DNA from 2 places in the Enterococcus sp. JNUCC 77 genome. Region 2 is predicted to be linked to the other one. Evidence: a T-box and tRNA genes for the amino acid it is inferred to sense, from the RefSeq annotation. Region 2 holds a T-box; the other holds one or more tRNA genes.

Region 1 (8,287 bases), on a different contig from region 2:
GTTTGGCACCTCGATGTCGGCTCGTCGCATCCTGGGGCTGTAGTCGGTCCCAAGGGTTGGGCTGTTCGCCCATTAAAGCGGCACGCGAGCTGGGTTCAGAACGTCGTGAGACAGTTCGGTCCCTATCCGTCGCGGGCGTTGGAAATTTGAGAGGATCTGTCCTTAGTACGAGAGGACCGGGATGGACTTACCGCTGGTGTACCAGTTGTCTTGCCAAAGGCATCGCTGGGTAGCTATGTAGGGAAGGGATAAACGCTGAAAGCATCTAAGTGTGAAGCCCACCTCAAGATGAGATTTCCCATTTCTTAAAGAAAGTAAGATCCCTGAGAGAAGATCAGGTAGATAGGTCAGAAGTGGAAGTGCAGTGATGTACGGAGCGGACTGATACTAATCGATCGAGGACTTAACCAAGATAAAATGGACTCGGAAGTTAAAAAAAGATGGAATGTTTTTTGATCCAGTTTTGAGTGAGCGAAGTTTACTCAACTAAATAGTGTGGTGGCGATAGCAAGAAGGATACACCTGTTCCCATGTCGAACACAGAAGTTAAGCTTTTTAGCGCCGATCGTAGTGAGGGGTTGCCCCTTGTGAGAGTAGGACGTCGCCACGCGAATTTTTTGATTTATGGAGGTTTAGCTCAGCTGGGAGAGCATCTGCCTTACAAGCAGAGGGTCAGCGGTTCGAACCCGTTAACCTCCATATGAGCCGTTAGCTCAGTTGGTAGAGCATCTGACTTTTAATCAGAGGGTCACAGGTTCGAGCCCTGTACGGCTCATAAAGATATGCGGGTGTGGCGGAATTGGCAGACGCACTAGATTTAGGATCTAGCGCCTTCGGGCGTGGGGGTTCAAGTCCCTTCACCCGCATTAAATAAAACGCCGGCTTAGCTCAGTTGGTAGAGCATCTGATTTGTAATCAGAGGGTCGAGGGTTCAAGTCCTTTAGCCGGCACTTTTTTAAGAAAAGCAACGAAAGTTTGCGGAAATAGCTCAGTGGTAGAGCACCACCTTGCCAAGGTGGGGGTCGCGGGTTCGAACCCCGTTTTCCGCTTTCTCTGAAAAGACCAGGGACATGCCGGGGTGGCGGAACTGGCAGACGCACAGGACTTAAAATCCTGCGGTGAGTGATCACCGTACCGGTTCGATTCCGGTCCTCGGCATTAGTACGAATAATGATGCGCCCATAGCTCAACTGGATAGAGTGTTTGACTACGGATCAAAAGGTTAGGGGTTCGACTCCTCTTGGGCGCGTAGTCTTTTTTTATTTTTACGGGAAGTAGCTCAGCTTGGTAGAGCACTTGGTTTGGGACCAAGGGGTCGCAGGTTCGAATCCTGTCTTCCCGATTCTTAGAAGGTGAAAACCTTCTATTTTTTTTACTCATTTTTAAACAGATAAGCTATTACTCTTTCTTTCACATGCTAAATTCGTTATAATTAAGGTCAGAAATAGTCAACAGAAATAGATAATGGGAGAGGATAATAGTGAGTCGAAATACCTCAGATTCAATCGAAGCATATTTGAAGGGTATCTTAGAAGACCATGAAATAATTGAAATCAGGCGAGCGGAAATGGCTCAATTGTTTAATTGCGTACCTTCCCAAATTAATTACGTGATCAATACTCGTTTTACTTTTCAGAGGGGATATATTGTTGAAAGTAAGCGAGGTGGCGGTGGTTATATTCGGATTAGCAAAGTACAGATTTCCGATCAACACTATTTCTTAGAACAGTTAATGAATTCTTTTGGAACGGAAATTTCGGAAGCAAATGCTTTTGGAATTATTCAAAAATTATTTGAAGAGAAAATTGTGACGGAAAATGAAGGAAATTTAATGCTGAGTGCATTGTCGAAAAACACATTGGGAATTAGTCAAATTGAAAATAGATTACGGGCGCGTGTATTACATGGATTTTTAGAACGTTTGAGTTATGAAAAAAAGGAGTGAAATAGATGGATCAATTATATACTGAAAGAGCGAAAGCAGTCTTGACGATTGCCCAACAAGAAGCGAAGTATTTTAAACATCGTTCAGTTGGTTCAGAGCATTTATTATTGGCTTTAGTTATTGAACAACAGGGAATTGCCGGAAAAACCTTGCGTCAAATGAATTCTACAGAAGCAGATATTCGTGAAGAAATTGAAAATATGACTGGTTATGGTTCAGTGACCAATTATGCAGAAGGTAGTTATTTACCTTATTCACCGCGAGCAAAACAAATTTTGATTTTTGCTGATGATGAAGCCAAACGTTTCAATGCTAAATTGGTTGGAACTGAACATATTTTATTGGGCTTACTGCGGGATGATGAGATTTTGGCTTCTCATATTTTAGTCAATCTTGGATTAAGCTTACCTAAGATGCGTCAATTGCTATTACGTAAAATGGGCGTCAACGAATCGATGACTGGTAGCAATGGTCAAAACAATCGTAGAAAACCAGCGAAACAAGCGACAACCAATTCACAAGGGACGCCAACGCTTGATAGTTTGGCTCGTGATATGACCAAACTAGCTCGGGAAAAACGTTTAGATCCAGTGGTAGGTCGCGATAGTGAAGTTCGTCGTGTTGTTCAAATTTTAAGTCGCCGAACTAAAAATAATCCAGTTTTAGTGGGTGAACCCGGTGTTGGTAAGACAGCCATTGTAGAAGGCTTAGCTCAACGAATAATTACGGATGATGTGCCAGAAGACATGCGTGGAAAACGTCTAATGATGTTAGATATGGGCGCATTAGTAGCGGGTACAAAGTATCGTGGTGAATTTGAGGATCGTTTGAAAAAAGTGATTGATGAAATCTATAACGATGGCCAAATTATTTTATTTATTGATGAACTGCATACTTTAATTGGTGCCGGTGGTGCAGAAGGTGCGATCGATGCTTCAAATATTTTGAAACCAGCTTTGGCTCGTGGTGAATTGCAAACAATTGGTGCCACGACTTTAGATGAGTATCAAAAATATATTGAAAAAGATTCTGCATTGGAACGTCGTTTTGCCCGGGTACAGGTGGAAGAACCAACTCCTGAAGAAGCAGAAGAAATCTTAAAAGGCTTACGCCCACGTTATGAAGAACATCATGGGATTAAGATTACTGACGAAGCATTACATGCGGCGGTATCTTTATCAGTTCGTTATATTAATTCTCGTCAACTACCAGATAAAGCCATTGACTTAATGGATGAAAGTGGTGCGAAAGTCCGCTTAGATACGACAGATGAAGAATCTGAATTGGTAGAATTGAAACAAGAATTAGAAAACTTATCAGCAGAAAAAGAAAAAGCGATTCAAAACCAAGACTTTGAATCAGCTGCTCGTCTACGTTTGAAAGAAAAGCAAATGGCACAGGCTGTTGAAGCAGAAGCTTTAAAAGAAGCCAAACAAGAAAAAGGCTATGCGAATGAAGTAACAGAAGAAGATGTCGCTGCAGTGGTTTCTCAGTGGACCGGTGTGCCATTGCAACAATTAGAGAAAAAAGAAAGTCAACGGTTATTGGATTTAGAAAATGTATTGCATAAACGTGTGGTAGGACAAGAAGATGCCGTTAAAGCTATTTCGCGGGCAATTCGTCGGGCTCGGAGTGGTCTGAAAGATCCAAACCGACCAATTGGCTCATTTATGTTCTTAGGTCCAACTGGTGTGGGTAAAACAGAATTGGCGAAAGCATTAGCAGAAGCGATGTTTGGTTCTGAAGAATCATTGATTCGAGTAGATATGTCTGAATATATGGAAAAATTCAGTACGAGTCGGTTGATTGGTTCACCGCCAGGATATGTTGGTTATGACGAAGGTGGTCAGCTAACTGAAAAAATCCGTCAAAAACCTTATGCTGTCATTTTGCTAGATGAAGTTGAAAAAGCCCATCCAGATGTTTTCAATATCTTATTACAAGTTTTAGATGATGGCTACTTAACCGATGCAAAGGGTCGGCGAGTAGACTTTAGAAATACAATTTTAATTATGACATCAAATATCGGCGCCAGAGAAGTCCGCGAAGAAAAGAGTGTCGGCTTTGGAGCTAAAGATATCATGCAAGATCATGTCAGCATGGAAAAACGTATTTTTGAAGAATTGAAACGGACTTATCGTCCAGAATTCTTAAACCGAATTGATGAAACACTAGTATTCCAATCCCTTAATCAAGATCAAATTCATGAAATCGTGAAAATCATGAGCCAGTCAATTGTTGAGCGGATGACCGAGCACGAAATCAAAGTTAAAATTACACCGGCAGCAATCGATGTGATTGGAAAAGTTGGTTTTGATCCGGAATATGGCGCACGACCAATTCGTCGGGCACTCCAAAAAGAAGTCGAAGACCGTCTGGCTGAAGCTTTATTGTCGGGCTTAATTCAATTAGGTGATTCAGTGACTATTGGTGCCAGCAAAGGAAAGATTACTTTGACGGTAAAAAATGCTACTGAAGAAAAAGTTCCAGCTAAAGTATAATGACGAGAACGAGACTGTCAGAAGACAGTCTTGTTTTTTTTAATTTTTTCTCAAATCTATCATTTTATTGTTCAAAAAATGCTAACTTCGGTACAATAAGGCGGAGGAGTTGAGTAAATGAAACGTGCAATTTATCCAGGGATCATTGTGTTGGTAGCAATTTTATTTATTATGCCGCATTTTATTAGTCAAAATATGGTATTAGGGGCGGACGCGCTTTTTCATTACAATCGTTTTTATGAGACTGCGATGCAGATAAAACATCATAATTTTTCACCGTTTATTTCATTGTATGGTTTTCAGCAGTCTGCCCGAGTGGTTAATGCGGTCTATGGACCGGTATTTGCTTATTTTCAAGGATTATTAGTTTTAGCGGCAGGGACTTGGTTTCGCTATCAAATCCTGTCGAATTTTATTTTATATTTAGTTTCAGGTTTCTCTATGTATGGCTTATTACGTTATGGAAAAGTTAAACGACCTTTGGCGACATTGACAGCAATTATTTTTATGACTACTTATACGGTTTTATATTGGACGATTAATCAAGGCTTTACCAGTTGGGGAACTAGCTTGATGCCTTTATGTTTGTTGCCGATTGTCGATATGAGTATGCGGCATCGTTTTCCAGTAGTAAAAGTAGCTTTGAGTGTAGCAGTATTGACCCAGATTCATATGTTGTCGGCTATTATGTTAGGTTGGATTTATATACCTTTTTTCATTAGCTATTTAATAAAGTCAGATATTAAAAAAACACTATGGCAACTTGTAAAAGCAATCGGGCTGTATGTATTATTAACAGTCAATGTCTGGGCTAGTCTATTAATGATGAATTTAGGTAATCATTTGCAGTTTCCGTTTGTTAATTATCATATGAGTGACAAGGCAATTAATTTAAAAGGAAGTTATTGGTTGGATTATCCGCAAATACTAGTACCTTTAGTAATTGTGATGCTACTGATCTTTATTGTGACCCATAAAAAAATTCAAGGCTTTACCAAACAGTTGCTAGGCACGAGCTTGTTCTTTTTATTGTTGTCGACTAGTTTGATTCCGTGGACTTTTTTAGTCCAGCATCATGTACCTTTTGTGTCTTTGATTCAATTTCCGTTCCGTTTCTTTGAGCCTTTTACGATGTTGTTCTTATTTTTTGCAGCTAGTATGTTGGAGCAATTGATGTTCAAACGCTGGTGGCATGGAGTGATGGCAGTCATTTGTTTGCTGAGTGTCCTCGGATCGATTTCAACAATTAATTTGCGCTTGGCTCGATGGGATAATATTTCTTTAAATAAACCTCATACTTATCGGATGAAAAACGTTGAGGAAACCAAAAAGGATTTTTACAGTAAAGATTTACAGCTGGCTTTAGAAGATATGCAAAAATCTAGTCCAGACTATTTGCCAACCTATGACAGCGATCAGAAAAATAGTTACCAATTATATGGAGAACAAATAATTTTAAACGATAAGAATTTTGAAAAAACCGCTAAAAATGGTGAATTGACGGTCACTTGGGAGAGTAAAACAGCTGGCATGGCTCGTTTGCCGGTAATTGTCTATCGCCGCACGCAATTAAGTCAAAACGGCCAACCATTAAAATATACGGATTTATCAGAAATTGGTAGTCCGACAGTAACTGAAAAGGTTGGAAAAAATCAATTGACAGTGAAATATTTGGTACCGTGGTATATTTATTTGAGTTTTGCGGTGAGTGTGGTGAGTTGGTTCGGTTGTTTGATCTTTAGTTTGCGAGAAGTTCGTCGCTTCCAAAAATTTAGAAAATAAAAAGCAAATCCAACGAGGATTTGCTTTTTTTATTGGATGCTGCTTAAACTAATTTCTCCAGAAGACAAGGTCATTTGTTCACCATCGACATCCACCACTAGTTCGCCGGTATTAGTAATGGCAATAGCTGTGCCGTAATGAGTTTCTTTTTGACGAATGAAGCTGACTTTTTTTCCTAAGACAAAAGATTTTTTACGATAAGTTTCTAAGTATTCAGCGGGGTCGGCCGCTAATAGTTTGAAGAAACGTTGCCAAATTTCAATGATTAATTGATTGCGGGTAATTGTTGGCTGGCCATCAGGAAAAATTGAGCTCGCTTTGTCTTGAAGTTCTGTTGGAAAACTATTTTGGGGAATCGAAAAATTAATGCCCATGCCGATAATGATGTATTTGAGTGAATTTGTCTCCACATCGGTCATCGCTTCAGATAAGATACCGACGATTTTTCTACCGTTTAGATAAATATCGTTGACCCATTTGATTTGGCTGTCTTGTTGTGTTAATGCATCGATGACTTCAGCAACTGCAGCTGCCATTAGCACTGTATATTGTGGTAACTCAGCTAATTGTTCTTTTGGTTCTAATAACATGCTCATATAGATACCAGCTTTTTCTTTTGCGAAAAAGGGACGATTGAAGCGTCCACGAGGTGCTTCTTGCATGTCGGCTATGACAAGTAAAGGAGTCGGCGTGCCTTCTAAGACAGAGAGCTGAGCGTCTTTCATAGTAGAAGTAGAAGTCGCCAATACTTTTACAGCCACTCGGTTGTCTAAGCCTTGCTGGATTTCTTTTTGCTCTAAAATATCAGAAGGCTGATAGCGATAGCCATTAGCAGTATGTTGGATTAAATAGCCCTTTTTTTCCAGTTCTTTGATTGCTTTCCAGATGGCTGTACGGGAAACACCAATTTCTTTGGCTAATGTTTCGCCAGATAAGACATGATCAGCAGTCTTTAAGCGTTGTAATACGATTTCTTTGGTTGACACAGGCTCGTCTCCTTTTTAATTAGGAACTGTTTTATTCCTAGTCTATTTTTTCTCAGTGTATCAAAAAAAGGACGAGAAGAAAAATCTTCCCGTCCTAAAGAAGGATGAACCAGTTCTAGGCTAATAATAAAGCGTCGTCTTTTAATTCCACACCGGAATTTTTTTGGAAAAGCGTCATTAATTTTGGCACCGTCAAATCTTGTTTTTCTTCCTGTTTTAAATCTAAGGCAATTTGTCCTTGATGTAGCATAATCAGACGATTGCCATAACGAATCGCATCTTCCATATTGTGAGTCACCATGAAAGCTGTCAAATGGTGCTCGGTGATTAATTTTTGCGTTAATTCCATTACCGTAATGGAAGTCTTTGGATCTAATGCAGCGGTATGCTCATCTAGTAAAATTAAATCTGGTCGTTGTAAGGTAGCCATTAATAATGTGATGGCTTGGCGTTGACCACCTGATAATAAGCCGATTTCAGCATCTAAGCGATTTTCTAAATTCAAGTTTAAAGTCGCTAACTGTTCTTTGAAGAAGTTGCGGTTTTTACTTTTTACACCACGGCTGAATCCGCGTTTGTGACCACGTTTCATAGCTAAAGCAAGATTTTCTTCAACTGTTAAACGGACAGCTGTACCCATTTTAGGATCTTGGAAAACCCGGCTGATATATTTTGAGCGTTTAGTGACTGATTGTTTGGTAATCTCAGTATCATTTAGGAATAGTTGACCATCTTCCACAGGCAAAGTTCCTGCCACGCTATTTAATAAAGTCGATTTACCAGCACCATTTCCACCGATAATTGTAACGAAATCACCAGGTGAGAGAGCTAAGTCAATGCCGCGCAATACATGGTTCTCGTTGACAGTACCTTTTTCAAAAGTTTGATGTAAGTTACTAATTTTTAAGACTGGCTGCATTGCTTTTCTCTCCTTTTTTATTTTCTCGTTTCGAGCTTTTTCCGATGTTTAAGTTTAATTTTTCTCGAATTTGCGGTAATGATAGACAAATGACTAAGACTATCGCAGACGCTAATTTAGAATCTGACGGTTCGACATTCATTTCGAAAACCAA
Region 2 (8,287 bases):
AAATTTTTGTGTTCTTCCTTGGCAAGGTGTATTGGGTTTTTACGATCCCCACTTGCCGGTCGCTTATTTAAAAAGTACTTTTGAAGATGTTTGGCAAATTGAGCAAGCTGAATTGGAGAGGATTTCTCAGCATCGTTTTCGTGAAAGTGACGATATAAGTCATTGGTTAATGCGGTATTGGCAATTAGCCAGCGGTAATTTTGAGCCACAACCTATTTCTGTCGGAAAAAATTATCTGATTGGTGAGTTACCGATTGATATTGAAAGAGAAATTAATCAAGGAAAACATTCCTTGGTTTGTCTAAATGATAATGATTTTTTGAAAAATTTTAATAGAGCCAAAGAAATGATTTTGACCGCTTTTGACAATCGCTATCCTGAAAAATCTGCATTTGAAAAATAAAAGGAGCTTGAATGAATACAAAAACCAAAAATTTACTCAAGAATCTACGCTATACCTTATCTGCTAATTTTTTAGTGTTAGGTATTTCACTGATCTTAAATATTGTGGTGCCAAAATTTATTTCTACTGAAGCGTATAGTTATTGGCAATTGTATGTTTTTTATGGCACTTATGTAGGCTTCTTTCATTTTGGCTGGCTTGATGGAATTTATTTAAAAACCGGCGGGAAGTATTACCAAGAATTGGACAAAAAATCCCTCGGTAGTCAATTTTGGTATTTAATGATTTTTGAGACCTTCTTAACCTTGATTGTTGGTGGGTACGGAATAATATTGAATAATAATAAAGGGATTGTTTTGTTGTTTACCGCGATTCTTTTAGTAGTAACCAATAGCCGGACGTTTATTTTATATATTTTGGAATCCACCAATCGTTTTAAAGAATATGCCCAACTTTCCCGCAGTGATCGCTATTTATATCTTTTATTTTTAGTTGGTTATTTACTTGCTGGTGGGCGGGATTTTATTTGGTTGCTGGCTTTTGATGTGTTAGCAAAAGGGCTAGTCACTTTATGGGGGATGTATTTGATTCGGGATTTGCTGAAGGGAAAAGTCTTGAAATTAAAATTTCTCCAATTTGAGATTGGGGATAATTTAAAAATTGGCAGTAATTTGTTAATTAGCAATCTGGCTTCGATGTTTATTTTAGGGATTACTAGAATTTTTGTGGAGCGCAGTTGGAGCATCAATACGTTTGGTAAGCTTTCATTTACTTTGAGTATGTCCAATCTATTTATGACTTTTATTAATGCAGTTGGTGTGGTGATGTTTCCTTTATTAAGAAGAACCAATCAAGAACAATTGCCACAATTGTATCAAACCATCCGTAACGTTTTTGTACCAATCACTTTTGCTATTTTATTAACCTACCAGCCGATTTCTTATTTATTAAACTTGTGGCTGCCTCAGTATCAAGCCAGCTTAATTTATATGGGTGTTCTTTTTCCCACCGTCATTTATGAAGGCAGAATGGCTTTGTTAGTCAATACTTATTTAAAAACCATGCGTCAAGAACGGACGATTCTTATGGTTAATCTAACAACTTTATTTTTATCGACTGCTTTAAGTGCACTAACTGTTTTTATTTTTCACAATATCCTTCTAACAGTCGGAGTTATTTTATTGAGCTTAGTATTTAGGTGTATCTTCGCGGAAAAAATGCTGACAGGACAATTGGAAATAAAGGTGGGTAAACAAAATATTCAAGAACTTATTTTGGTGACAGCTTTTGTGTTTGGAAATCTATTGCTGACACCTCTTGTGAGTTTTATAGTTTATTTCGCTTTGTATGGTGCTTATCTATTGATTAATCTGTGGCGCACGCGAGATAGTCTGAGTTATTTTTTAGTTTTAATAAAAAAAACAAGTACGGCTCTATAGTTTGAGCCGTACTTATTTAGTATGCCCGAGCAATCCAAACAGTATATTTTGCTGGCTTTCCACTGACTAAGTCAAATTCTTTTTCCACCGGTGCTTGAAAAGGAATAATGCGGGTTGTAAATCCTGTTTCAGCTTTTATGATTGCTTCTGTTTCTGTTGAACCATCCCATCCGATTAAAACAAATCCAGGTGTTTTTTTGGTTTCACGACAGTTTTTAATATGATCTTTTAACTCTTGGAGAGTCTGAATATTTGTGTATTCATTGCTTGTAGCACGTTGCCGGGCTTTTTCTAATAATCGTTGTTGCATGTCATTCATATACTTCTCAATGGTAGGTACTAATTGTTCTAAAGAAACGGTCTCTTTTTCTGTTAAGTCTCGCATTTTTAAAGTGATACTATTTTTAACCAGGTCTCGAGGCCCCAACTCCAATTGAACGACAGCACCTTTTTGTTCCCATTTATTAAATTTGAAACCGGCAGTATTATCAGAGTCATCTAAGCGAACACGAATTCCCACAGTCTTTAATTGCTCTTTAAGTTCATTTAATTTGGTTAAAATTTTTGGTTCTTTTTTATATGGACCGACTGGAATTAAAATTACTTGGGTTGGAGCAATCTTTGGTGGTAAAACCAAACCTTGCTCATCACCATGAACCATGATTAGTGAACCAATTAAACGAGTAGAAACTGCCCATGAGGTTGTATGGACCAACGTATGTTGATTTTTTTGATTTAAGAAACGAATATCAAATGCTTCTGCAAATTTCGTACCTAGGTAATGGGAGGTACCTGCTTGAACTGCTTTCCCATCTTGCATCATGGCCTCGACAGAATACGTGTCTACCGCTCCAGCAAAACGTTCTGAAGGTGTTTTTTTCCCTACGTAAACCGGGATGGCTAAAAATTTTTCTAGTAGCTCAACATAAAAGTTCAATACATGTAATGTTCTTTTCCTTGCATCTGCTTCGTTAGCATGGGCTGTATGTCCCTCATGCCACAAAAATTCTGATGTCCGTAAAAAGGGCAGTGTTTTCTTTTCCCAGCGAAAAACATTCGCCCATTGATTAATCTCATATGGTAAATCGCGATAAGATTTAATCCATTCATGAAAAGATTGCCCAATCATAGTTTCAGAAGTGGGGCGTAATGCGTACGGTTCTTCCAACTTTTCATTTCCAACTTCTGTTACCCATGGTAATTCTGGAGCAAAACCTTCAACGTGCTCTGCTTCTTTCATAAAATAGCTTTTAGGAATTAACATAGGAAAATAAACGTTTCGAATGTCTTCAGATTGTAAATAGCGATTAACTTCTTGCTGGATTCTCTCCCATAATTCAAAACCATCTGGACGAAAAACGATACAGCCTCGCACCTCCGAATAACTCATTAATTCTGCTTGTTGAATCGTTTGTAAATACCATTTTGAAAAATCCTCTGTTTGTAAATTGGTCATGTTTTTTCCTCCTTTGATAAAAAAAGCAAACTCGTCCTATAAAAAAAGGACGAATTTGCTTCGCGGTACCACCTTGATTGGTTGCCTGCAACCCAACTCAAATCTTTTAACGCAAGAATACGGACTAGTTTGCTAGCCAAAAATTTAGTAGGTTCAATTTGATTGATTATCGAATTCGCAGCAACATCGACTCTCTGAAAATCAATTCATATTTACTAAGCTAAATTAAATTGTTGAAGCTAGCTTATCAAGATTATACGTAAAAAAGTCAGATTATTTTCTCCAAAAATATAAAAATCTGCTCAAATTAAGTTATACTTGTTAAAAATTGGAGGTGCCTAAATTGGATAATCGTTTACATGAAGAAAATAAATATAAATATTCAACTTTTCCTTTCGAAATCTATCGCGTAAACCAATTTTCTATGACCCCTAAAGGTCGGGGATTTGATGATCTTCACTGGCACGAAGAGTTACAATTTACAATTGCTGAAAAGGGGCCTTTACGGATGCAAGTAAACGGTGAGCTAGTTTTTTTAGCAGAAGGTGAGGGATTATTTATTTCACCAGAAGTTCTACATACAACTAAAACGATGCAGACCGACGGCAGTTATTATAGCTTAAATGTCCAAACTAAAATTTTATCATTCTTTCTAGGAAGCTTAATGGAGCAAAAATATGTTTTACCTTACCTTAAGCAACAAAGATGGTTACATTTGAATCAAGGCGATCTTAGTCAGGAAAAAATTTTGTCTCAAATCAAACAGATTAATCAAATTTATTTAAATCAAAGCGATTTTGCTTGGGAATATCAAATTGCTGTTTTGTTAGTAAGCTGCTGGCAAGAAATTATTCAAGCTCAAGAACAGTTATCATTACCTGCGGATAAAAAACAGTTACAGCATCAGAAACGAATGCAATCGTTATTAAATTTTGTTCAAGAAAATTATATGCGAGAACTTCGGCTTTCTGAAATGGCTCAAGCAGCACACATTTCTATTTCTGAGTGTACGCGTTCTTTTAAAAAATTTACCGATTATTCGCCTTATGAATATTTGTTGCAGTATAGAATAAAAAAAGCCGCTGAAAAATTATTACAAACTGAGCTAACAGTTGAACAAATAGCTATTCAAACGGGTTTTAAAGATGCGTCTAGTTTTATTCAAGCATTTAAAAGGAGAGTAGGTTTAACGCCTTTAAAATATCGGAAAAATTACCAAAATTAACGATGTAAAAGCTTTTTTACGTACTTGGTAAAAGATTTTATCGTCATTAGCAAAGAAATTTGATTTAATAGAAGTGACAAATAATAGAAAATGAGGGTATCAGATGGAAGTTGGGATGCGCATTAAGCAACGACGAAACGAACTTCATTTAACGCAAGATGAAGTAGCGGAAGCGTTAGGAATTACTCGTCAAACCATTTCAAATTGGGAAAACGGACGCAGTTATCCTGACATTGAGCGAGTGATTCGTTTGTCGGAAATTTATCAGTTGTCATTAGACGAATTATTGAAAGGAGATGTTAAAATGGTCCATCATTTACAAGATAATACCAATGTGAATCGTTATTTAAAGCTATTTATTTTATTACTTGGCATCAATATTTTGTTGATGCTGTCGCTTTCATTTTTGGGTCCAATAAATGAAATTCTTTTATTTGGTATTTTTGCCTTGATTGGGATTAATTCTTTTTCCATCTTCTATCTGATTATTAAAAAAATTTAGGAGTGAGAAGTTTATGATTGAAGCAGTTTTCATAGTGTGTATCGGTGTGATTTTAGTCACTAGCGTCTTTCTATATTATTATTTGTACCAGTTAGTTTTATTAGATGCCAAAAGCCGCGACATTGCCCATCCGAAATTATGGTCATTATTTGCTACAAGTGGACAAAACAGCAGTGGTTTATTCTTATATTTATTTAAGCGACGAAAAACGACTAGCTTTTTGACAGCGGAGCAAAATTTAAAATTTCTAGGAATCAAACGTAAAATTTATTGCTTAATGGGATTGGAATTGGCAGTTTTTTTAATGATGTTAGCTAATTTGATTCGAGGAATAAGATAAATAGTTGTCACATTAGCTTTTTTTACAGATGAGTTATCCAAGCAAGGGTGTACTTACTTTCGTGGTTTAGTAATTTTTTGAAGGTAAGAATGAAGCTTTAGCTATATAACTTCTGGACAATTTGAAGCTGTTATAACTTTTGTCCCATTTTTTTCAATCAAAAAAGCACTTCGAAAAGTGCTTAAAAATTATAGTTTATCGAGAACTTTAGCTTTGGCGATCGCAAATTCTTCTTCCGTCAATAAGCCAGCTTCTTTTAGTTCAATTAGCTCTAAAATTTCTTTACTTAAATCTTTTACAGCTGGGGCTTTCGGAGTGGATTCTTCCACCGGATAAATTTTTTCAAAGACATTATTCGGTGAGGTCCCTTTTTTATACTCAGACAAGGCTAAAGCTGCACCGACAATTTTTAACACATTCATCGCTAAAATGGCACTGACTAGATAAAAAATATTCCAACCTTGTGACATCGGCACTTTTTTTAAACCTATATAAGCAACTACTTGAAAGGCCACAAATCCAACAACCACTAGAAACATCAAGACTGAGGTAAACATCATGGCACCTTGTGCATAATAATCGTAATAGTAATAACTATCCAGCATCATTCCCGATACAATAATTAGTCCGAATAAAAATGCCAAGATCCCGCAACCTGTACCAATCCACCAACTAATCGTCAAAATTGTTCGAGCGGTAGACTTAGGCAACTCTTCTTTTAAATCTTCTTTCATTTTTTCTCCTTCCAAACATCCTTTTGAAAACTTCATCTAAATATACCAGACTTAAGCTTAAATAGCTCATAAAAAAATCATCCGGACTTAAAATTATCCGTCTATTTGACATTATTTGATTAACTGGTACCATTCAGCTAAAGAAAAAAAGAGGAGCTATGATTTATGGATAAAATATTTGCTAGCCCATCTCGTTACGTACAAGGTGAGAATGCTTTAAAAAGAAGTCCAGCTTATTTAAAAGAATTGGGTCAGAAAGTTTTAATTATCACTGATGAGATGGTTTGGAAGATTGTCGGAGCAACGCTGGCAGAAGATTTAACTAACCAGCAGTTTGACGTGGCAAAGGAAATTTTTCAAGGTGAAAGTTCTTTAAAAGAAATTGAACGGATGACTATGACTGCTAAAGATGCATCGGTTGAAGTAGTCATTGGCTTAGGTGGAGGAAAAGCCATCGACGGTGCTAAAGCAGTAAGTAATCAACTGAATACTAAGCTAGCAATTTTTCCAACGAGCGCTTCGACTGACGCGCCTACATCGGCTATTTCAGTCATTTATTCTGAAGAGGGACATTTTGAAAAATACCTCCATTATCAGAAAAATCCTGATTTAGTTTTATTAGATACAGCTGTTATTAGTCAAGCTCCTGTTCGTTTGTTAAAATCTGGTATTGCAGATGGGATGGCAACTTGGATAGAAGCAGAAGCCGTCTTACAAAAAAATGGTGAGAATTTGTTAGGCGGTCGGCAATCGCTGGCGGCTTTAGCCATTGCAGAAAAATGCCAACAGGTTTTATTTGATAGTGGTTTTGCAGCTGTTGCAGCTAACGAAGCAAAAGTTGTTACAGAAGCTTTAGATGCGGTGATTGAAGCCAATACTTTATTAAGTGGAATTGGTTTTGAGAGCGGTGGTTTAGGTGCAGCACACGCGATTCATAATGGTTTTTCTGCGATTGCTGGCAACATTCATCAACTGACTCATGGAGAAAAAGTTGCCTATGGGACTTTGGTACAATTATTTTTAGAAAACCGACCTACAAATGAAATCGACAAATATATTGCTTTCTATCAGAAACTAGGTTTACCAACTACGTTAGAAGAAATGTATCTAGCAAAAGCGACAGAGGAAGAACTTTTAAAAATTGGAGAACTAGCAACCTCATTAAGTGATACGATTCAGCAAATGCCTTTTGAAATTACAGCAAAAGAAATTGCTGCAGCATTAAAAGCTGTTGATTTATATGTAAAAAAATTTGCCAATCAATAAAAAGAAAGCTGCGTAGAATTTTCTACGCAGCTTTCTTGAATTAAGCTACTTCAGCATTTTCAGCGCGAAGAGCTTTTTGTTTTTCGATATAAGCGTTATAAACTTTATCTAGAAAAGCAATTTCAGTTACTGTAGCATATGGTGTTACGTAAAAACTCATCCAGTTAACTCCCAGTGAGAAGAAAGCTGTAAAACCGGAAATAATATACCAAACTGAGAATGAAGCTAGTAAAATCCAATATTCTAATTTGTAACCGTCCATAATTTCACGACTTAAAGTAATCGCATCAGAGGCATCCAAGGTTGGGTGTTTCTCCAATAAATAATTTGTCATCGCATAAGAGGCCGTTTTGACTAAACCAGGAATGACGAATAATAATGACCATAAGAAAGTGAAGATTGCTACCATGACATTGGCTTTTAGTACTCGATTTTTTGAATGTTTGAACAAATAACTAAAGATTTTCACGCCATCGGCTTTTTGATCTCTTAAGGTATAGATGGCACACCATTGGAAAGTTGCGCGAATCAAAGCTTGCGCTAAGAACAATAGTAACCACATTACGATAAAGAAAATAAACCAAAAGAAAACAGAGGCGCCACTATAATAAGGAGAATAATAATTGCCGTAGTTACCATAATAATTGCTACCCAATGAATTGTACATGCCACCGTAGATAGCACCTTCTACAATATTGAACAAGCCAGACATCATCCGATTAATTGGCATCATCATTAGAAAAGTAATAACTGTGATAATAATGACTGACCAAAAAATACTCCAGAACCATTCACCAAAACGACCAGAAAGTTTTGTTTGAGCATATTTTTTTAATTCAGCTCGGGTAATATTTAAACCTTCGCTTTGCTCAATTTCCAACGCAACAGGTTCTTCCGGTTCCCCATTAATAAATTCTTCTTG

What was found. The T-box of region 2 lies ahead of proS (proline--tRNA ligase). A T-box ahead of a tRNA ligase gene usually reads a tRNA of that ligase, here a tRNA-Pro.
Region 1: it has a tRNA-Pro gene. The T-box ahead of proS (proline--tRNA ligase) is inferred to sense a tRNA for this amino acid. The anticodon was not compared.

The regions. Positions count from the first base shown of each region.
Region 1 is NZ_JBTHIG010000001.1:28,396-36,682, forward strand. Features, by position in the region: rRNA gene ACVWNY_RS00120 (23S ribosomal RNA) at 1-411, shown strand, start outside; rRNA gene rrf (5S ribosomal RNA) at 495-610, shown strand; tRNA gene ACVWNY_RS00130 (tRNA-Val) at 627-699, shown strand; tRNA gene ACVWNY_RS00135 (tRNA-Lys) at 703-775, shown strand; tRNA gene ACVWNY_RS00140 (tRNA-Leu) at 785-866, shown strand; tRNA gene ACVWNY_RS00145 (tRNA-Thr) at 878-950, shown strand; tRNA gene ACVWNY_RS00150 (tRNA-Gly) at 978-1,049, shown strand; tRNA gene ACVWNY_RS00155 (tRNA-Leu) at 1,073-1,158, shown strand; tRNA gene ACVWNY_RS00160 (tRNA-Arg) at 1,176-1,249, shown strand; tRNA gene ACVWNY_RS00165 (tRNA-Pro) at 1,269-1,342, shown strand; gene ACVWNY_RS00170 (CtsR family transcriptional regulator) at 1,478-1,945, shown strand; gene ACVWNY_RS00175 (ATP-dependent Clp protease ATP-binding subunit) at 1,951-4,446, shown strand; gene ACVWNY_RS00180 (hypothetical protein) at 4,564-6,228, shown strand; gene ACVWNY_RS00185 (biotin--[acetyl-CoA-carboxylase] ligase) at 6,258-7,214, opposite strand; gene ACVWNY_RS00190 (ABC transporter ATP-binding protein) at 7,330-8,133, opposite strand; gene ACVWNY_RS00195 (ABC transporter permease) at 8,111-8,287, opposite strand, start outside.
Region 2 is NZ_JBTHIG010000002.1:731,012-739,298, forward strand. Features, by position in the region: gene ACVWNY_RS16595 (Stealth CR1 domain-containing protein) at 1-403, shown strand, start outside; gene ACVWNY_RS16600 (lipopolysaccharide biosynthesis protein) at 415-1,842, shown strand; gene proS (proline--tRNA ligase) at 1,859-3,298, opposite strand; T-box leader at 3,341-3,536, opposite strand; gene ACVWNY_RS16610 (helix-turn-helix domain-containing protein) at 3,642-4,523, shown strand; gene ACVWNY_RS16615 (helix-turn-helix domain-containing protein) at 4,627-5,025, shown strand; gene ACVWNY_RS16620 (hypothetical protein) at 5,039-5,365, shown strand; gene ACVWNY_RS16625 (SHOCT domain-containing protein) at 5,554-6,099, opposite strand; gene ACVWNY_RS16630 (glycerol dehydrogenase) at 6,265-7,365, shown strand; gene ACVWNY_RS16635 (DUF975 family protein) at 7,406-8,287, opposite strand, start outside.